2 regions of the Arthrobacter sp. 05T444 genome follow, and region 2 is predicted to be linked to the other one. Evidence: riboswitches for the same ligand, from Rfam matches in the RefSeq annotation. Region 2 holds a riboswitch; the other holds the start of a gene.
What was found. A riboswitch is a leader RNA that binds a small molecule or an ion and turns the genes downstream of it on or off. The one in region 2 is predicted to bind glycine.
Positions count from the first base shown of each region.

Region 1 (10,348 bases), on a different contig from region 2:
TTTGAAATCTTGGTGCTAAATCAGTTGTGCTGGGCTGATGCGGACAGTGGCCGGGTTGGGCGGCGGATGAGCGAATTCCTCCGCGTGCTCGGTCGCGAGGGCGCCCGCTGAGCGGACGCGACGCTCCCTTAGACGCACGCTTCCGGAATCCCCTCACCCGCCGACCAGCACTTCAGTTTGGGGGGCCAACAGTTCTCCGGAAAGAAACAGTGGCTCTACTAGATCGATCGGGTCCGAGCTACTTGTGGGCCTAAAGAGTTTCGACAGGCTCAACCAGCGGCAGTCGGAACATCCCCAGCACCTTTGGCTCTCGAGGGGCCGGCTGGCCGGGGTTTTCGAAAGCCTGCGTCAAAGCGACGAAGGAGCAGCACGCGTGAAAACCGGGGCCAGCCGGCCACGGAGCCAACCACGGCCCCGGGACCAGGGGTTTCGACAAGCTCAACCAGCGGAGACGGGCCTACTTTGAGCGCTTGTAGAAAGGCAGTGCGACGACTTCGAACGGCTCCGTTTTGCCGCGCAGGTCGATGTCCAGGGCCGTGCCGGGTTCGGTGAACTCGACGTCGACGTAGGCCATCGCGACCGGGCAGCCGAGGGTGGGGCTGGGCTGGCCGGAGGTGACTTCGCCTATGACGTTGCCGTCCTTGAGCACCGGGTAGTGGCCGCGGCCGGCACGGCGCCCGAGCCCCTTGAGGCCCACCAGCTTACGGCCAGTGGTGGAACCGGTGCCGGCTGCCCTGAGCGCGCTCAGCGCCGCCTTGCCCACGAAGTCGCCATCCTTGGACAGCGCGACGACGGGGCCCAGGCCGGCGGCGAAGGGGTCCCCTTCGAGGGAAAGCTCGTTGCCGTACAGCGGCATTCCGGCTTCGAGGCGGAGCGAATCGCGGGAGGCGAGTCCCGCAGGCGTCAGCTCCCCTTCGTCCGCAATGGCGACGATGGCCTGCCAGAGGGCGGCGGCGTCGTCGTTGTTCACGAAGATCTCGAAGCCGTCCTCGCCGGTGTAGCCCGTGCGGGCGAGCAGAAGTTCCTGGCTCGCACCGCCCACCAGGAAAGGAACTTCCACGGCGGCGTAGTACTTCAGGCCGGTGACGAGCTCGTGCTGCGCGGCGGGAACCAGGCGGAGGAGGATTTCCTCGGCCTTGGGACCCTGGACAGCGATCAGCGACGTGGCGGCGGAGACGTCCTCAACCACGGCGTCGAACCCGGCGGAACGCTCGGCGAGGGCCTGGGCAACCACCTGGGCGTTGCCGGCGTTGGGCACCACAAGGAACCTGTCCGTACCGCCTTGTGCGGTGTCCGCAGTAGCGGGCCGGCGGTACACGATGAGGTCGTCGATGATGCCGCCGTCTTCCTTACAGATCAGCGAGTACTTGGCCTTGCCGACGGCCATCGCCGAAATCTTGCCGACGAGCGCGTAGTCCAGGAAGGCTGCGGCGTCCGGGCCGGTCACCCAGACTTCACCCATGTGGGACAGGTCGAAGATGCCTGCCGCGCTGCGGACGGCGCGGTGTTCGGCCAGCTCGGAGCTGTACTTGAGCGGCATCTGCCACCCGCCGAAGTCGGTGAAGGAGGCGCCGAGCTTCTTGTGCTCTTCGTAAAGGGCGGTGTAATTCTCAGACATCGGCGGATCCTCAGTTTTCAAATTCGGAAAGCGGCGGGCAGGAGCAGATCAGGTTGCGGTCGCCCAGAGCGCCGTCGATCCGGCCCACGGGCGGGAAGTACTTGTCCTGCTTGAGGGAGTGCACCGGGAACACTGCCTGTTCGCGCGGGTATTCGCGGGCCCAGTCGGAGCTGATGACGGCGGCGGCGGTGTGCGGGGAGTTGCGCAGCGGGCTGTCCGCCACGCTGAAGTCGCCGTTGGCCACCTGGTCGATTTCAGCCCGGATGGAGATCATGGCCGTGATGAAGCGGTCGATTTCGTCCAGGTCTTCGGACTCCGTGGGCTCCACCATCAGCGTGCCGGCAACAGGGAACGCCAGGGTAGGTGCGTGGAAGCCGTAGTCGATGAGGCGCTTGGCAACGTCCTCCGCCGTGACGCCGGTCCTGGCGGTGAGCTCGCGCAGGTCCAGGATGCACTCGTGGGCCACGAGCCCGCCCTCGCCCGTGTACAGCACCGGGAAGAAGTCGTTCAGGCGCGCCGCAATGTAGTTCGCGGCGAGCAGCGCGGACTTGGTGGCGTCGGTCAGGCCGCTGCCGCCCATGAGCTTCACGTAAGCCCAGGAGATCGGCAGGACGCCTGCTGATCCGTAGTTCGAAGCGGAGATGGGCACGTCATTACCTTCGGTCCAGGTCGCGGCGTTGCCGGGCATGAACGGCGCCAGGTGGGCCTTGGCAGCGACCGGACCGACGCCCGGGCCGCCGCCGCCGTGCGGGATGCAGAAGGTCTTGTGCAGGTTCAGGTGCGAGACGTCGCCGCCGAATTTGCCCGGCTGGGCGAGCCCCACGAGGGCGTTGAGGTTGGCGCCGTCGATGTAGACCTGCCCGCCGGCTGCGTGTATGGCGTCGCAGACTTCCCGGACATCGGCGTCGTACACGCCGTGGGTGGACGGGTAGGTGATCATGATCGCGGACAGTGCGTCCTTGTGCAGCTCGATCTTGGCGTTGAGGTCGGCGTGGTCGATCGTGCCATCTGCCGCCGTGGCCACAACAACAACCTTCATGCCGGCCAGGACGGCCGAGGCCGCGTTCGTGCCGTGGGCGGAGGCCGGGATCAGGCAGATGTTGCGCTGGTCATCGCCGCGTGAACGGTGGTAGCCGCGGATGGCCAGCAGGCCCGCGAGCTCGCCCTGGGAACCGGCGTTGGGCTGGATGGACACCTGGTCATAGCCGGTGATCTCGGTCAGCTGCGCTTCAAGATCTGCAATCAGTTCGCGCCAGCCCTCGGTCTGGGAATCCGGGGCAAACGGATGGATGGACGCGAACTCCGGCCAGGAGATCGCTTCCATTTCGGCCGTCGCGTTCAGCTTCATGGTGCACGAACCCAGCGGGATCATGGTGCGGTCCAGCGCGAGGTCGCGGTCGGACAGCCGGCGCACGTAGCGCAGCAGCTGGGTCTCGGAGCGGTGGGTGTTGAACACCGGATGCTGCAGGTACTCGGAAGAGCGTTCGACGGCGGCGTCCAGGGAAAAGGCGTCCGTCGCCTCAACGGCCGTGGCACCGAAGGCGCCGAGGACGTCCTCGACAATTGCCGCCGTCGTCGTTTCATCGGTGGAGATGCCCACGGTGTCCGCGTCGATGCTGCGGAGGTTGATGCCCTTGGCCTCGGCCGCGGCGATGATGTCCGCCGCCTTGCCCGGCACAGACACGCTGACGGTGTCGAAGAAGCTGGTGTGGAGGACGACCAGCCCGGCAGCCTTCAGCGAGGTGGCGAGGGTCCTGGCGTGGCGGTGAGCGGTTTCGGCAATCGCTTTCAGCCCGTCCGGACCGTGGTACACGGCGTACATCGAGGCGACGATGGCCAGCAGGGCCTGCGCGGTGCAGATGTTGGACGTCGCCTTTTCGCGGCGGATGTGCTGCTCACGGGTCTGCAGGGCCAGACGGTAGGCCGGAACTCCTGCAGAGTCCTTGGAGACGCCGACGAGGCGGCCCGGCATCGAGCGCTCGAGGCCTTTCTGGACTGCCATGTAGGCTGCGTGGGGTCCGCCGTAAAACAGAGGCACGCCGAGGCGCTGCGCCGAGCCGACGGCGATGTCCGCACCCTGCTCGCCCGGAGGGGTGATGAGCGTCAGTGAAAGGAGGTCCGCGGCAACCGTCACCAGTGCACCGCGCTCCTTGGCGGCAGCGATGACCTCGGAGTGGTCGAAGACGCGGCCGGAAACCCCGGGCTGCTGGAGGACAACGCCGTTAATGACGCCGTCAGGCAGTCCTTTGGAAAGGTCGGCGACCTCCACCTCAAAGCCGAGGGCCTCGGCGCGGCCCTTGACGATGGCGATGGTCTGCGGCAGGCAGTCGGCGTCGAGCACCGTCTTGCCGTCGTGGGCGGCCTTGTTCTTGTTGGCCCTGCGCATCATCAGCACGGCCTCGGCCACGGCGGTGGCTTCGTCCAGCAGCGAAGCGTTGGCGATGGGCAGCCCCACGAGGTCCTGCACCATGGTCTGGAAGTTCAGCAGCGCCTCGAGCCGGCCCTGGGAGATTTCCGGCTGGTACGGCGTGTAGGCCGTGTACCAGGCCGGGGCTTCGAGGATGTTGCGGCGGATCACCGGCGGGGTCACGGTGTCGTAGTAGCCCTGGCCGATCATCTGCACGGCCGTCTTGTTCTTCGCGGCAAGCTTGCGCAGCTCGGCGAGGGCTTCAACTTCGCTCAGGGCCGGGGCAAGCTCCAGCGGGGAGTCCTGCCGGATGTCTTTGGGAACTGCGGTATCAACCAGAGCATCAACGGTGTCGTAGCCGACAGCCTTGAGCATGGCGTCGACGTCGGCTTCACGGCGGGCGCCGATATGCCGGTCAACGAAGGACGTGGAGGCTGAATTGACAGTCAAGGGAACTCCATAACTAAGGCGGCGCAGGGTACGCCACATCGATCGGGTTCCTCCCCGCTCTGTATTGGACCTGAGAGTTTCCGCGTTGCTGTGGTTTGCGCACAGCCCCGCTTGCACCGTCGGTGAGCACAGCATGTCCTGATGTTTCGGGATGATCCCGGGACTCCAGACGGACAGCCTGCTACTTTCCAGAGTTGCCTTGCCGCGGCGGTACATGGGCCTGAGAGATTCCTGGGGAGGATTTGCTCCTACGGCGCCTGCTTGTACCTACTTGCAGAACTCTCCCGCCGCAGATCAAAGGCATATTCAGTTAGCGGTGACAACAGCCACAGAGGCTATTCTCCTATGTCCGGAACGCGTCCGCAAACTGTCTCGTAGCGGCCGGATGGTACTGCCGCCGGCGCTTTCAGCACCGGCCGGTCAGTCCCGGAGCCGCTCCAGCGCGGCAAGCAGGCTTTCGACGTCGGCGGCCGTCTCGGCAGCTGTCGCGGCCGGCCCGATCGACAACATCGCATTGAAATACAGGCCGTCCCCCATGTACAGGACCGCCTTCGCGAGCCCGGGCCCCACATCCTTGGCGATCTCATTGAGCCAGCGCTGCTGAATATGGGCGAAACGCCGCCGGGTCTCCTGATGGGCCACCTCTGCGAGCCGCGTTGCCGCCACAATGACGCGGTCCAGAGGGGTGTCTGCCCACACTGAGGATTTGATGAAGTAGGCGGCCGCACCTTCGGGTGCCGTGGCCATGGCCCGGGCATCGGCCTCGGCATGCTCGTCCAGGCGGTCCAGCAGGACCCCGATCAGGGCCTCCTTATTCGGGAAGTGGTAGAGCAGGCCCCCTTTGGAAACCCCAGCGCGCCCGGCCACGGCATCCAGGGTTGCTGCTCGCTCCCCTACTTCGATGAGGAGTGACTCAAAGGCGTCGAGGACGGCACTGCGCGCTACTGGTTTTCTGGCCATGGCTCCCATCATGCCTGTTCTGGTCATTCGCTTGATAACTATACCGTCCAGACGGTACAGTTAAGGCATGACCGCGTCCGCAGACCTCCAGCAGCAGAAGCCCATCACGCAAGCAGCAGCACAGCCCTCCCCCGCCAGCGGCGGAGCCCGCGACTGGCTTGCCCTGGGTCTGCTCATGTTTCCGGTCCTGCTCGTGGCCGTGGACAACACCGCACTGACCTTCGCCCTGCCGGCAATCGCGCGGAGCCTGGATACGTCCGGAGTGCAGCTGCTGTGGATCGTGGACGCCTACGCCCTGGTCCTGGCCGGTCTTCTGGTTGCCATGGGAAGCCTGGGTGACAGGATCGGGCGCCGCCGGCTGCTGCTGATTGGCACCATGGGATTCGCCGGAGTCTCGGCCGCCACAGCGTTCGCCCCAAGCGCCGAATGGCTAATTGCCGGCCGTGCCGCACTGGGCTTCTTTGGCGCCATGCTGATGCCGTCCACGCTCTCGCTCATCCGCAACATTTTTCCGGACCCCAACAGGCGCAGGCTGGCGGTCGCAATCTGGGCGGCAGGCTTCTCCGGCGGCGCAGCCCTCGGCCCGATTTTCGGCGGCTGGCTCGTGGAGCAGTTCTGGTGGGGCGCGGTCCTGCTCGTGGCCGCGCCCATCATGCTGCCGCTGCTCATCTTCGGCCCGTTCTTCATTCCGGAGTCCAGGGACCCCAGGCCGGGCCGGGTGGACATGCCCAGCATCCTGCTGTCAATGCTGACCATGGTACCCATGGTCTACGGAATCAAGGAACTGGCCACCGAAGGACCGGGCGCACAGGCCCTGTCCATCATTGCCTTTGGCATGGCCATGGGCTTCGTCTTCGTTCGTCGCCAGCAGCGGCTCGCGTCCCCGCTGCTGGACCTGTCCCTGTTCAGGAACAGGGTGTTCAGCACGGCCATCACAGCCAACGTGCTGGCGCTGTTCTCCTTCAACGGCTTCATCCTCTTCCTGGCACAGCACCTGCAACTGCTGGAAGGGATGTCGCCCTCGGCGTCGGGGACCGCCATGCTGCCCGCACTGACGGCCACCGTGGTGGCGGGGCTTCTGGTGGTGCCGCTGGTCCGGAAGATTCGGCCCGGGTTCGTGGTGGCCGGCGGCCTGTCGCTGAGCGCGTCGGGCTACTCCCTGGTGGCTTTTGGCGACCACTCCGCCGGACCGGCCCTGCTGCTTGGTGCACTGCTCCTCCTTGCCCTCGGCGTGGGTGCCGCCGAAACAATCTCCAACGACCTGATCCTAGGCGCCGTGCCGCCCGCGAAATCCGGGGCCGCGGCGGCGATTTCCGAGACGGGCTACGAAGTGGGCTCACTGCTCGGTACGGCCGTTCTGGGATCGATCCTGACCGCCTCCTACCAGAGGCAGCTTGCACTGCCCGCAGCCGTAACCCAGGTGGCGCCCGCGGACTCCACGGACCGGGCCCGGGAAACCCTGGCGGGGGCCATGGAGCTTGCGGGAACGTTGCCGGCGCCGCTGTCCGAGGCCCTCGCCGCGGCCGCCCGGGCGGCCTTCGACTCGGGCGTCCACATCACGGCGGCCATCGCGCTGGTACTGATGGCGGGAGCGTCAGTCCTCTCCGCCGTCGTTCTCCGCCGGGTGCCGAGGGCCCGCTAAGGGACCGGCCGGCGGGCTGCCGAGGCCGCCTGCCGCCGGCCGGTCCCGCCGCCGGAAGGGCGACGGCGGAGGAGCGATGGCGGCCTGCCGCGGCCGCTGCTCAGTGGCCTTCGACGAAGGCCTGCAAGGCATCGAGCAGGCCGTCGGTTCCTTCCTTCCTCCCGGCCACCTGGTCAACCTCCGTGAAGTAGGCGCCCTGTTCGGTCAGCGTCAGCAGGGTACCGTCGCCCTCAGCCTGAAGCTCCACCGTGCTGAGCGAAACGGACGTGCGCTGGCCGTCCAGCAGCATCTCGTAGGTATAGACGATCCGCTCGTTGTCCACGATGTCGTAATAGAGGGCCTGCATGGTCGAAACGAAACCGCCCTCGGGCCCTCCGACGTCCGTCTCACGGCCGCCCTCCCGGAACTCGAGGCTTGATTCGCCCTGGTTCCACTCCGGCGGGCCGCCAAACCACTTCTTCTTGCTGGCGAAATCCGAGAACGCTTCAAAAACGCGCGACGGCGGGGCGTTGAGCGTGCGTGACAACGTGAAGCTGGCATGCGTGATGGGGGTGCTCATGGCGTACTCCTGGTTGTTGTTGTGGGTGGATCATCTGAATCAAGGAACGACTCGAGCCGCTCGAGGCGGCGTTCTTCAGCCGTCCGGCGCGAGCTGAGCCAGCCCTCCGCACGGCGGACGGCAGCGGGGACAATGGTGCAGCTGCGCACGCGTCCGATCTTTTCGCTGCGGACCAGGCCACTGCCCTCCAGGACCTGCAGGTGCTGGAGGATTGCCGGCAGGCTCATGGCAAACGGTCGGGCCAGCTGCGAGACTGACGCCGGGCCGTCGCAGAGGCGGATAAGGATCGCCCTCCGGGTGGGGTCGGCGAGCGCCTGGAACACGGAATCCAGGTCCGGATCCTCCGGCAGCTGATTGTTAAGCACATGCTTAAGTATTCTCCGCGGCGCCGGAAAGTCAAGGGTTCAAAGCACAAAACAGCCCCGGAGGAACTCCGGGGCTGTTCTGTCGGTTCCGCGGGCGTCGGCCGCCTGCGGATCTCAGATTTTTAGGCTGCGGTTACTTGCTGTCGGGCTGCGTGACGCTGGCCGAGGCCTTCATGTTCTCGGCACCCACCATCCAGGCGTACTGCTCCAGCTTTTCAATGAAGGCGTGCAGCAGGTCTGCGGTGGTGGGGTCCTCTTCATCCACCTCGTCATGGACCTTGCGCATGGTGCCCACTGCGGCCTCAAGCGCGGCGACGATCCGGTCGATCGCGTCCTTGGTGTTGATGAGGCCTTCCGGGAACTGGGCCAGGCTGGTGGACTTGGCCACCGTCTCGCTGCGGCCATCGGGCAGCGCGTGCAGGGCGCGCATCCGCTCCGCCATGTCGTCAGCAAACGCCCTGGCGGCATCGACAATCTCGTCCAGCTGCAGGTGAAGGTCCCTAAAGTTGGTCCCCACAATGTTCCAGTGCGCCTGCTTGCCCTGGATGTGCAGTTCGATCAGGTCCGCAAGCACGGCCTGCATGTTGTTGGTCAGTGTCGGTGAAGCTTTCATTCGTCCTCCTCGAGTGGTCCAGTAGCTCCGACGCTACCGCAGGCCGGGTCAGGGCAGGCAGGAGCAGGCCCAAAATTTCACGATCAGCTTACTTGCCATTTCTGTCATATATGAATGCTATTCAAATTGACCCTTGCCAGCCGGCGCCGGGCTGTGCATACTAAATGAACGTCATTCATTTAGTGACGGTCGTCTCTCTGGAGTAGTCATCATGATTGAAATCACCTGCCTCGATTCACCCTCCTCCCTGGCCCGGACAGTGCCGTCCGCGCGTCCGGCACTGCGGATCGGCGTCGTCCAGCACCGTTGGCACAGCAACGCCGCGGCTCTTCGCGCCGAACTGAACGACGGCATCGAGCGCGCAGCCCGCCTCGGCGCCACAGTTGTCTTCCTGCCGGAACTTACGCTGTCCCGCTATCCGGCGGACCAGATTCCGGACAACGATCTGTCCCTCGCCGGACAAACCAGGCCACGCCCCTCTGACGCGGCCGAGGACCTGCTCACCGGCCCCACCTTCCGCTTTGCCGCCGAGGCTGCCCGCAGGCACGGCATCTGCGTCCACGCCTCGCTCTACCAGCGGGCGGACAACCCCGACGGCTCGGACGACGGCTTGGGACTGAATACTTCCATCCTCGTGTCCCCCGGCGGCGAACTGCTCGCCAGCACGCACAAGCTGCACATCCCCGTCACCGCCGGCTACTACGAGGACCGGTTCTTCCGCCAGGGCCCGCCCGCGGATGACGCCTACGAAGTCCACTCGCCTGCCGAACTCGGCGGCGCACGCCTCGGCATGCCCACCTGCTGGGACGAGTGGTTCCCCGAACTGGCCCGGCTGTACTCGCTCGGCGGGGCGGAACTGCTCGTCTATCCCACGGCCATCGGGTCCGAACCGCTGTTCCCGGAGTTCGACACCCAGCCCCTGTGGCAGCAGGTGATTGTGGGCAACGGCATCGCCAACGGCCTGTTCATGGTGGTCCCGAACCGCTGGGGCCAGGAGGGCAGCCTCAACTTCTACGGAACCTCCTTCATCTCCGACCCCTACGGCCGTATCCTGGCGCAGGCTCCGCGGAACGAGTCAGCCGTTCTCGTCGCGGACCTTGACCTGGACCAGCGCCAGGACTGGCTCACGCTGTTCCCGTTCCTGACCACCCGCCGCCCGGACACCTATGCCCGGCTCACCGAACCCGTCCGCCACGATGCACCGTTCGGGGACGAGGCGGGTCCCGCGATTTCGACCAGTTCAATCAGTGGTTATGCGCCTGCCGAGGTGACCGCATGAGCGCGTGGCGCATGCCCGCCGAAACGGCACGCCAGGACCGGCTCTGGATGGCGTTCCCCACGGGCGGCTACACCCTGGGCGACACAGCCGAAGAGGCGCACGCCGCGCGTTCCGTCTGGGCCGCCGTCGCCAATGCCGCCGTTGAGTTTGAGCCGGTCACCGTGGCGGTGGCCCCCGACGACGTCGATACCGCCGCGCGTTACCTCGATCCCGCCGTCGAGGTACTGACGGCGGAACTGAACGACGCCTGGATGCGGGACATCGGCCCCACCTTCGTGCTGGACGGCGCCGGCCGGCTTGGTGCGGTGAACTGGGTCTTCAACGGCTGGGGCGCCCAGGACTGGGCGCGGTGGGACAAGGACTCGCTCCTCGCCGCGGAAGTGGCCGGCCGGTCCGGCGCCCACCATCTCGTGTCCCGTCTGGTTAACGAAGGCGGCGGCATCCAGGTGGACGGC
Region 1 covers NZ_JBFTKK010000029.1:35,123-45,470, reverse strand. The annotation lists gene gcvT (glycine cleavage system aminomethyltransferase GcvT) at 458-1,618, opposite strand; gene gcvP (aminomethyl-transferring glycine dehydrogenase) at 1,629-4,475, opposite strand; glycine riboswitch at 4,674-4,772, opposite strand; gene AC1DD3_RS20200 (TetR/AcrR family transcriptional regulator) at 4,896-5,435, opposite strand; gene AC1DD3_RS20195 (MFS transporter) at 5,503-7,077, shown strand; gene AC1DD3_RS20190 (SRPBCC family protein) at 7,178-7,636, opposite strand; gene AC1DD3_RS20185 (ArsR/SmtB family transcription factor) at 7,633-8,001, opposite strand; gene AC1DD3_RS20180 (Dps family protein) at 8,135-8,614, opposite strand; gene AC1DD3_RS20175 (nitrilase-related carbon-nitrogen hydrolase) at 8,826-9,893, shown strand; gene AC1DD3_RS20170 (agmatine deiminase family protein) at 9,890-10,348, shown strand, end outside.
Region 1: another riboswitch for glycine. It lies ahead of gcvP (aminomethyl-transferring glycine dehydrogenase); the one in region 2 lies ahead of gcvP (aminomethyl-transferring glycine dehydrogenase).

Region 2 (10,348 bases):
CTGGCCCATGAGGAGAGCGCCCACCGTGCCGACCTCGTCCGGAGTGCCGCCGCGCCCTGCCGGGGACAACCCGATCATGCGGCGGTATCCCTCGCCTCGGGGGCCGGTCAGTTCATCTTTGGCCAGCGGGGTGAAGATGATGCCGGGGCTGATCGTGTTGATCCGCGCGCCGCGTTTGCCCCATCGGACGGCCTCGGCCATCACGCGGAGCGAGTTGCCGCGCTTGGCCAGCTGGTAAGCGTGAAGGGAGTCTGTGACTTGGTCCGGCTGAAGCATCGGGAGCGCCAACAGTTCGTCGGCCGGCGTGGTCGCGAGAGCTGTATTTTCCTCGGGAGTCAGGGCACCCAGGCGGTGCCCTGACTGCGAAGCGATGACCACGCCGGCGCCGCCGGGGGCGATGACGTTCCCGAATTCCTCAAGCAGCACGGCAGTCCCGTACAGGTCCACGGCCAGGATGGTCGCCGGCGACGCTTGGCTGGGAGAGACACCCGCGGCGTGTATGACGCCGGTGACGTCGCCCAACGCCGTGGCCGCCTCGACGAGGGTATGAATGGACTGGCGCGAGGACACGTCGACAATCATTGTGCTGACCTCGAAACCGGCGTTGCTCAGCACCTCGGCCGCCGCGTCGGCGTTGCCCTGATTCAGGTCCGCCAACACAACCTGCTTGCCCGCGCTGACGCGCCGGGCGATTGCCTGGCCGATCGAGCCGGCTCCGATGACAACAATGACGTCGCCCATGATGGTCTCCTGTTCCTTGGTACTTCATCCACCCTAGAAGCCTTCAACCAGGGACGGGAGGCACTGTGAGTACCTGTATCAACAGTCCCTTCCACCTTGGGATCGTCTCCTGTTGTATGGATGTGAACCTCAGCGAGCCCTTTCCTGGGCCGCCAACAACCTAGGAGCAACAATGACCACTCGCCCCAGCACCGTGCTGGTAGTCGGCGCGACCGGCAGCATCGGCCGGCTCGTCGTCGAGGAAGCGATCCGGCAGGGGCACACCACCCGGGCCCTGGTGCGCAACCCTGACAAGGCCCGGCGGCTGCCCAAGGAAGCGGAGGTCGTCGTCGGGGACGTTACCCGGCCCGAGACGCTGGCCGGCGCCGTGGAGGGGGTCGACGCCGTCGTCTTCACCCTCGGCTCGGACGGCGCCGGCAAGGTCGGTGCCGAGACTGTGGACTACGGCGGGGTACGCAACGTTCTGGCAGCCCTGGGCAATCGGACAGTCCGGTTAGCCCTAATGACCTCTATCGGCGTCACCAACCGCACCGGAGCCTACAACCGGTCCACCGAGGCCCACGACTGGAAGCGGCGTTCCGAACGGCTCGTCCGTGCCACCGGCCTGCCGTACACGATCGTGCGGCCTGGCTGGTTCGACTACAACGGGCCCGACGAACACCGGCTCGTCCTGCTCCAGGGCGACACCCGTCAGGCCGGGGACTCCAGCGACGGCGTCATTGCCCGGCGCCAGATTGCCCAGGTCCTGGTCCGCAGCCTCAACTCACCGGGCGCGGAGCGCAAAACCTTCGAGCTCGTTGCAACCGCTGGCACCGCGCCCGCGGACTTCGAGGCCCTGTTCGCCCCCCTCGCAGCGGATCCCACCGGCGGACTCGACGGCGTGCACGATCAGCCGAACATGCCGCTGGACGGCGAGCAGCAACACGTGCGTGAGGAGCTGCGCGTACTCACGCGCTGACGCCCTGCCCCCTGGCGGTCCCAGCACCGCCCGCCCCAGCTCCGATTCTGGAGAAACGAAAGGAAACACAATGCGAGCAACCATCATGTACGCAGCCGGAGACGTGCGCGTGGAGAACGTGCCGACCCCGTCATCCAGGATCCGACCGACGCGATCGTGCGCATCGTGAATTCGTGTATCTGCGGATCGGACCTGCATCCCTACCACGGCATGCCTGCCTCCGAGCAGGGTAGCCCGATGGGGCACGAGTTCATCGGCGTCGTCGAGGAGACGGGCAGGGACGTGTCCAGGCTGAAGAAGGGCGACTTCGTCATCGCCCCGTTCGCCTGGTCCGACGGGACCTGCGATTTCTGCCGCGAGGGCCTGCAGACCTCCTGCCGCCACGGCGGGTTCTGGGCCGCCGGCGGCATCGGCGGCGCCCAGGCCGAAGCCATCCGCGTCCCGTTCGCTGACGGCACGCTGGTCAAGGCACCGGTCGACGAGGATTCCGCGCTGCTGCCCTCCCTGCTGACCCTCTCCGATGTGTACGGCACCGGCTACCACGCCGCCATTAAGGCCGGAGTGAACGAGCGGACAACCGTCACGGTCATCGGTGACGGCGCTGTCGGCCTGATGGCGGTGCTGTCGGCCAAGCAACTGGGTGCCGAGCAGATTATTCTGATGGGCCGGCACAAGGCCCGCACCGACCTGGGCATCGAATACGGGGCCACCGACGTCGTCGCCGAGCGCGGCGAGGAAGGCATTGCCAGGGTCCGTGAGCTAGCCGGTGGCGACGGCACCCATACGGTGCTCGAGTGCGTAGGACACCGGCCGGCGTACGACCAGGCACTCGGCGTGATCCGTCCGGGCGGTGTCATCAGCCGCGTCGGCGTGCCGCAGTACGAGGATGCCCCGATCGGATTCGGCAGCATGTTCGGCCCGAACGTCACCCTCACCGGCGGCCCGGCCCCCGTCCGCGCCTACATTGAAGCCCTGCTGCCCGGTGTCCTCGACGGCACCGTGAACCCTGGCAAGGTCTTCGACCGCAGCATCAGCCTCGACGACGTGCCCGACGGCTACCGCGCCATGGACAACCGCGAATCCCTCAAGGTCCTCGTCCGCCCCTAGCGCACGTCGCCCCCACTGCTATCCCCCACGAAAGGAAGACCTCATGGCTACATGGCTCATCACAGGATGCTCGACCGGACTCGGCCGGGCTGTCGCTCAGGCAGTGCTCGCCCACGGCGACAACGCGGTCGTCACAGCACGGAACGTCACCACGGTTGACGATCTCGCGGCCGCCTTCCCCGACACGGCACTGGCCCTGCCCCTCGACGTCACCGACCGGGCACAGATCAGCTCGGTGGTGCAGCAGGCCCGGACGCGCTTCGGGGGCATCGACGTGCTCATTAACAATGCCGGCTACGGCTACCGCGCCGCGGTGGAGGAAGCGGACGACGCCGACATTCGGCAACTGTTCGACACTAACGTTTTCGGCGCAGTGGACATGATCAAAGCGGTCCTCCCGGACATGCGCGCGAAAAGGGCTGGGTCCATCCTGAACATCTCCTCCATCGGAGCGCGCATCTCACCGGCCGGCTCCGGATACTACTCGGCAACAAAGTCGGCCCTGGAGGGCCTGTCCGGATCCCTGCACAAGGAACTGCAGCCGCTGGGCATCAAGGTCACCGTCATCGAGCCCGGCGCGTTCCGCACGGACTTCGCCGGCCGCTCACTCACGCAGTCAGCGACGGCGATCGAGGACTACGCAGAGACGGCCGGGAAACGGCGCAAGGAGAACGACACGATCCACGGCACCCAGCCGGGCGACCCAGCCAAGGCGGCAGAAGCGATCCTGGCGGTCGTCAACAGTGCGAACCCGCCGTCGCTGATAGTGCTCGGCAAAGACGCTTTCGACGCATTTGCCGCCGTAGCCCAGGCAGAGCGCGCCGAGCTTGACCAATGGCGGGACCTCAGCCTCAGCACAGGCGTCGAGGGCTGAGGTACGGGCTGCGGCGGGTCAGCTACGTAAACCGCAGCTCAGAGTTCGATGGCCCAGCCTTCTTGGTAGTCACGGTGGTCTCTGTAGGGGGCTGCCATACACATCAGGACGTATTCGCTGGTGCCGTCGACTTCGCTGCGGATGTCGGTGACGAGCGGGACGTTGGCCAGCATCTGTCGTTTCGCGGCGCATTCAGCGAGGATGCGGCCGGGGTTGAACCATGCGATGTAGACCCGGTCTGTGGCTTTGCATTCGAGGTGACCGGGTGCGTGGTCGGCGCGAGCGTCGAGCACGATTCGTTCGTTGGCGGAGTAGAGGGCTGCGGTGTCGCTCCCGGGTCTACCAAACCATTCCCAGGGCGCAGGTGAGGCGGCCAGCGCGATGGCTTCGTCTTCGGCGATCCGGGCTTCGAGGAAGGCGATGATGTCCATGCCCCAATCCTGCCATCCTGCGGGCACCATTTCTGATGCCCATCACGCCCGTTATCCGCCGGCGGGTTGGAACAATTCGACCACGTTGCCGGACGGATCTTCCCTCAGGATCTGCTGACCGCCCGGACCCTTGACGATGTCGTTCCGGAACGCGAGGCCCGCAGCGCGAAGCCGGTCCACTTCGGCCGCGATATCGCTCACGATCAGGTGGATGCGGTTCCATCCCCCCGGGGCAGGCACCGTGCCATCCGGCATTGACCGCCCTGCCGAGCTGGTTGGCCCGCTCAGCAGGAGCCGCAGCCGGCCGCGTACGACGTCGGCGAATGCCGGTGCGGCCCTCATCCTGAGTGTGAATCCGAGGTGCTTTGTGTAGAAGTCGATTGCCGCGTCGACGTCGTCCACCATGTATCGGACGCTGACCATGTCCGTAAGGTCGCTGGGCATGTCTAGATCCTCTGAACTCGTTTGGGAGTACTCGATTGCGTAAAGCAGGAACTGGATTCGCGTGTTCAGTTCGTCCGCCGTGCGGACGAACACCGGGTAATTGTCCTGGTCGGCAGCCCCTTCGGCCGCCGGGTCGGGGATGCTCCAGTGCACCCTCGCAGGCGGCCCCGGGAAATCGGGGCATACCTCCCGTACGCGGTCGCAAAGGCTGATCACATAGTCGAACCGGTGCTCTGCGAACTCACTCAGATGCTTGGAGCGGGCGCCGCTAATGTCAATGCCGCGCTCACGCATCACGCGTACGGCGTTGGGGTGCAGGTCCTTGGGGTGACTGCCCGCACTGACGGCTTCGATTTGGGAGCCGCCGAGGCTGGCCAAGATCGCCTCGGCCATCTGGGATCGGGCGCTGTTTCCCGTACACAGGAACAACACACGAACGCGTGGCTGAACCGGCTGAAGGCCAGGACCGCCCGCGGGCGGTGTCAGCACAGCGGGAACCAGCCGTAGGCCGGGGTGAAGCGCCGCACCGGCTTCGGCGAGCCGTTCGCGATACAAAGCCAGGTTGAGGCTGCAGTACGTGTCACGTCCGTCGGCCGAGCTGCGCCGCATGGTCAATCAATATATTTTGATTGATTTGCACCGATTTGATGCCGGCCGGTAGGCGCTATGGGGAGAGGCACCAAACGCAGGACGACGACGGTAGGACATCCCGCCGTCGTCCACTTTGCATGCGGTTCTGAGCCCTGTTCGTCGGAAGCGCCCCGGGGTTACGATGCCGTGTGACCTTCACCCACGGCTACGCGGACAACGACGGCCTTCTCATGTACTACGAGGTCCACGGCCGGGTGGTGCCCGGCCAGCCGCCGCTGCTCCTCATCCCGGGAGGCGGCTCCACCATCGGCACCAACTTCAGCGAACTCATCCCGCTGCTGGCCGAACAGCGCCAGGTGATTGCCGTTGAGGAGGAGGGCCATGGCCGCACCCAGCCGACCCGCCGCCCCCTCACCGCCGGGAACTCCGCCGGCGACATCCTCGCCGTTTTGGAGCAGCTCAACGTGGAAACCGTGGATGTGCTGGGATTCAGCGCCGGCGGCCACACCGCCATCGCGCTGGCACTAGGGCATCCCGCCGCGGTCCGGCGCCTCATCGCCGCCTCTACGTTTGTGAGCCGCGATGCCGTGCCGGACGAGTTCTGGGACGGCATGGCGAAGGCCACCCTGGACGACATGCCCGACACCTACAAGGATGCCGACCGCAGTCTCAATCCCGAACCGGGCCACCTGGAGCGACTCTTCGAACTGGACAGCCGGCGCATCCTGGACTTCGCCGGCTGGTCCGACGACGAGCTGCGCACCATCAAAGCCTCCACGCTGGTGGTGAGCGCAGACCGCGACGTTGCCACTGCCGAGCACGCCGCGAGGATTGCCAGCGTCATCCCGGGCGCCCGCCTGCTGGTCATCCCCGGTGGCCACGGCGATTACCTCGGGGAGCTGGCGGCCAGTGCCGGGGACCTCCGGACGATGCATGCCACAGTCCCGTTCCTGCTGCGGTTCCTCGACGACTGAGTCTTGTTGTAGGGGAGCGGCACCCAAAGCAAGCGGACGACGGCGGAACGTCCCGCCGTCGTCCGCTTTGCTGCCCTGCTGGCGGCTTTCTCGAGGCTGCAAAAGGACTCATTTGACGTATATTTTGCATCCAGGCCGGAGAGCAGATAATGTGTGAGCCGTGTCACCCACCAGTGGCACGGCTTATGATCTGCGGCGGGAGAGTCCTGCCGGTACGTTCAGCAGGCGCCGTAGGAGCAAATCCTCCCCAGGAATCTCTCAGGCCCACGTACCGCCGCGGCAAGGCAACTCTGGAAAGCAGTCCGGGAAACCGGGCTCACCGACGGTGCAAGTGGCGCCTGCTAACAGCAGGCAAAGCGGAAACTCTCAGGTCCAATACAGAGCGGGGAGGAACCCGAATCATCGTGGCACTCCAGTGCCACCTGAATTATGGAGTTCCTCACATGACGATCCAGTCGTCCCCGTCCACATTCGCAGACCGCCACATCGGCGCCCGCCGCCAAACAGACATCGACACCATGCTCAAGGCTGTCGGCTACGACAGCGTGGATGGCCTCGTCGACACTGCAGTCCCCGATTCCATCCGCCAGGAAAAGCCTCTCAGCCTGGACAGCGCCCTCAGCGAAGTTGAAGTGCTCGCCGGGCTGCGCAAGCTGGCTTCCAAGAATAAGACGGCCGTGCAGATGATCGGCCAGGGCTACTACGACACCGTCACGCCGCCGGTCATCCGCCGCAACATCCTCGAAGCCCCGGCCTGGTACACGGCCTACACGCCGTACCAGCCGGAAATCTCCCAGGGCCGGCTCGAGGCGCTGCTGAACTTCCAGACCATGGTCCAGGACTTGACGGCACTGCCGGTCGCCAACGCGTCCCTGCTGGACGAGGCCACCGCCGTCGCCGAAGCCGTGTTGCTGATGCGCCGCGCCAACAAGAACAAGACGGCCCGCGACGGCAAGACCGTTATCGACGCCGACTGCCTGCCGCAGACCATCGCCATCGTGCAGGGCCGCGCCGAAGCACTTGGTTTCGAGGTGGAGGTTGCCGACCTGTCCCAGGGCCTGCCCGACGGTGACATCAACGGGGTCGTACTCCAGCAGCCCGGGGTTTCCGGCCGGGTGTGGAACCAGTCCGGTGTGATTGCAGAGGCGAAGGAACGGGGCGCGCTGGTCACCGTGGCAGCCGACCTTCTGGCCCTGACGCTGATTACCCCTCCCGGTGAGCAGGGCGCCGACATCGCCGTCGGCTCCACGCAGCGACTGGGCGTCCCGCTGTTCTTCGGCGGCCCGCACGCGGCCTACATGGCGGTGCGCGAAGGCATGGAACGCACGCTGCCTGGCCGTATAGTCGGCGTCTCCAAGGACAACGCCGGCGTCCCCGCCTACCGCCTGGCCCTGCAGACGCGCGAGCAGCATATCCGCCGCGAAAAGGCCACCTCCAACATCTGCACCGCGCAGGCCCTGCTGGCCATCGTCTCCTCGATGTATGCCGTCTACCACGGCCCCGACGGCCTGAAGGCGATTGCCGAGACCGTCCACAACAACGCCAGGGCCCTCGCCGCCACGTTGAAGGTCGCTGGCCGGGAACTGGTCAGTGAATCCTTCTTCGACACCGTCACGGTCCGCGTGCCCGGCAAGGCCCGGAAGGTCATTACCGCTGCCGAGGCCCGGGGCATCAACCTGCGCTTTATCGATGCGGACACGGTTGGCGTGTCAGTCGATGAGACGACGACGGCGGAGGTCCTCTCCGCGGTGGTCGTCGCCTTTGGCGCCGGTCCGGTGGTGGCGGCCAAGGGTTTCGAACTGCCCGAGACTGTGCTGCGTTCTTCCGATTTCCTGCAGCACCCGGTGTTTAACACCCACCGCTCCGAGACCCAACTGCTGCGCTACATCCGCAAGCTCTCGGACCGGGACCTCGCCCTGGACCGCACCATGATCCCGCTGGGCTCGTGCACCATGAAGCTGAACGCCACTGCCGAGATGGAGGCCATCTCCTGGCCGGAGTTCGCCTCCATCCACCCGTTCGCCCCGGATTCCCAGACCGAAGGCTGGCGGGAACTGATCGGCGGCCTGGAAGCCGACCTCGCCGAAATCACCGGCTACGACCAGGTGTCCATCCAGCCGAACGCCGGTTCCCAGGGCGAGCTTGCGGGCCTGCTGGCAATCCGCGGCTACCACCTCTCCCGCGGCGACGACCAGCGCAACGTGTGCCTGATCCCGGCCTCGGCCCACGGCACCAACGCGGCCTCCGCCGTCCTGGCCGGAATGAAGGTTGTTGTAGTCGCCACGGCGGCCGACGGCACGATCGACCACGCCGACCTCAACGCCAAAATCGAGGCCAACAAGGACGTCCTGTCCGCGATCATGATCACCTACCCGTCCACCCACGGCGTGTACGACGCCGATGTGCGTGAGGTCTGTGACTCGGTGCATGCGGCCGGCGGCCAGGTCTACGTCGACGGCGCCAACCTCAACGCCCTCGTGGGGCTCGCCCAGCCTGGCAAGTTCGGCGGCGACGTGTCCCACCTGAACCTGCACAAGACCTTCTGCATCCCGCACGGCGGCGGCGGCCCGGGCGTCGGTCCGGTCGCTGCCAAGGCCCACCTGGCGCCGTTCATGCCGGGCGACGCCAACAAGGCCGCTCACGAGGCAGGGCATGGTGTGGCGATCTCGGCTTCGCGCTTCGGCTCGGCCGGTGTGCTGCCCATCTCCTGGGCCTACGTGAAGCTCATGGGCGGGGAGGGCCTGACTGAGGCCACCAAGTCTGCGCTGCTCGCGGCGAACTACATTGCTTCCCGCCTGAACGAGTTCTTCCCGGTGCTGTACACCGGCGAAGGCGGACTCGTGGCGCACGAGTGCATCCTGGACCTGCGAGAACTGACGGCCAGGACCGGCGTCACCGCGGAAGACGTGGCCAAGCGCCTGATCGACTACGGCTTCCACGCGCCCACCCTGGCGTTCCCCGTTGCCGGCACGCTGATGGTGGAACCCACCGAGTCCGAGGACCTCGCGGAGATCGACCGCTTCATCGACGCGATGATCACCATCCACGCCGAGATCGAACAGGTCGCCGCCGGGGACTTCACACTCGCGGACAGCCCGCTGCGCAATGCACCGCACACCGCTGCCGCCGTCATCAGCACCGACTGGGCCCGCAAGTACCCACGCGAGCAGGCTGTCTTCCCGGTCCCGACGCTGAAGCAGGACAAGTACTTCCCTCCGGTAGGCCGGATCGACGGCGCGGCAGGGGACCGCAACCTGGTCTGCTCCTGCCCACCTCTTTCCGAGTTTGAAAACTAAGGATTTCTGATGACTGAGAACTACACCGCGCTCTACGAAGAGCACAAGAAGGCCGGCGCCTCCTTCACCGACTTCGGCGGCTGGCAGATGCCCCTGAAGTACTCCTCTGAGCTGGCCGAGCACCACGCCGTGCGCAACGCTGCCGGCCTGTTCGACCTCTCCCACATGGGCGAAGTCTGGGTCACCGGCCCGGACGCCGCAGCCTTCCTGGACTACGCGCTGGCCGGCAAGCTGTCGGCGGTTGCCGTCGGCAAGGCCAAGTACTCGCTGATCTGCCAGGAAGACGGCGGCATCATCGACGACCTGATCTCCTACCGCCGCGGGGAGGAAAAGTACCTCGTGGTGCCGAACGCCGGCAACGCCGTCGTGGTCGCCGCCGCCCTGGCCGAACGGGCCGCCGGCTTCGACGTCAAGGTGGAGGACGTTTCTGCCGAGACGTCCCTGATCGCCGTCCAGGGACCGAACGCAGAAAGCATTCTGCTGGCGCTGGTCCCGGGCGAGCAGCACCCGTTCGTTACGGAGCTCAAGTACTACGCCGCCGTCGAGGTCGAAATCAACGGACAGGAACTGCTGCTGGCCCGCACCGGGTACACCGGCGAGGACGGCTTCGAGATCTACATTCCCAACGAGGACGCAGCAGGCCTGTGGGAGGCATTGCTGGAGATTGGCGCCGGGCACGGGCTCATCCCCGCCGGCCTCGCCTGCCGCGACTCCTTGCGGCTGGAAGCCGGCATGCCGCTCTACGGCAACGAGCTCTCCCGTGAAGGCAACCCTTATGCCGCAGGCCTGGGCCCGGTTGTCTCCCTCGCCAAGGAATCCGACTTCATCGGCAAGGCGGCCCTGAGCGAACTCAAGGCAGCCGGCACCGGCTCCACCACTGGCCGCAAACTGGTGGGCCTCAAGGGCCTGGGCCGCCGTGCCGGCCGCGGCCG
Region 2 covers NZ_JBFTKK010000042.1:2,632-12,979, reverse strand. The annotation lists partial or broken gene AC1DD3_RS21815 (SDR family oxidoreductase) at 1-741, opposite strand, end outside; gene AC1DD3_RS21810 (SDR family oxidoreductase) at 914-1,699, shown strand; partial or broken gene AC1DD3_RS21805 (alcohol dehydrogenase catalytic domain-containing protein) at 1,770-2,806, shown strand; gene AC1DD3_RS21800 (oxidoreductase) at 2,850-3,680, shown strand; gene AC1DD3_RS21795 (DUF6221 family protein) at 3,719-4,111, opposite strand; gene AC1DD3_RS21790 (arsenate reductase/protein-tyrosine-phosphatase family protein) at 4,163-5,164, opposite strand; gene AC1DD3_RS21785 (alpha/beta fold hydrolase) at 5,335-6,120, shown strand; glycine riboswitch at 6,307-6,404, shown strand; glycine riboswitch at 6,406-6,511, shown strand; gene gcvP (aminomethyl-transferring glycine dehydrogenase) at 6,564-9,416, shown strand; gene gcvT (glycine cleavage system aminomethyltransferase GcvT) at 9,426-10,348, shown strand, end outside.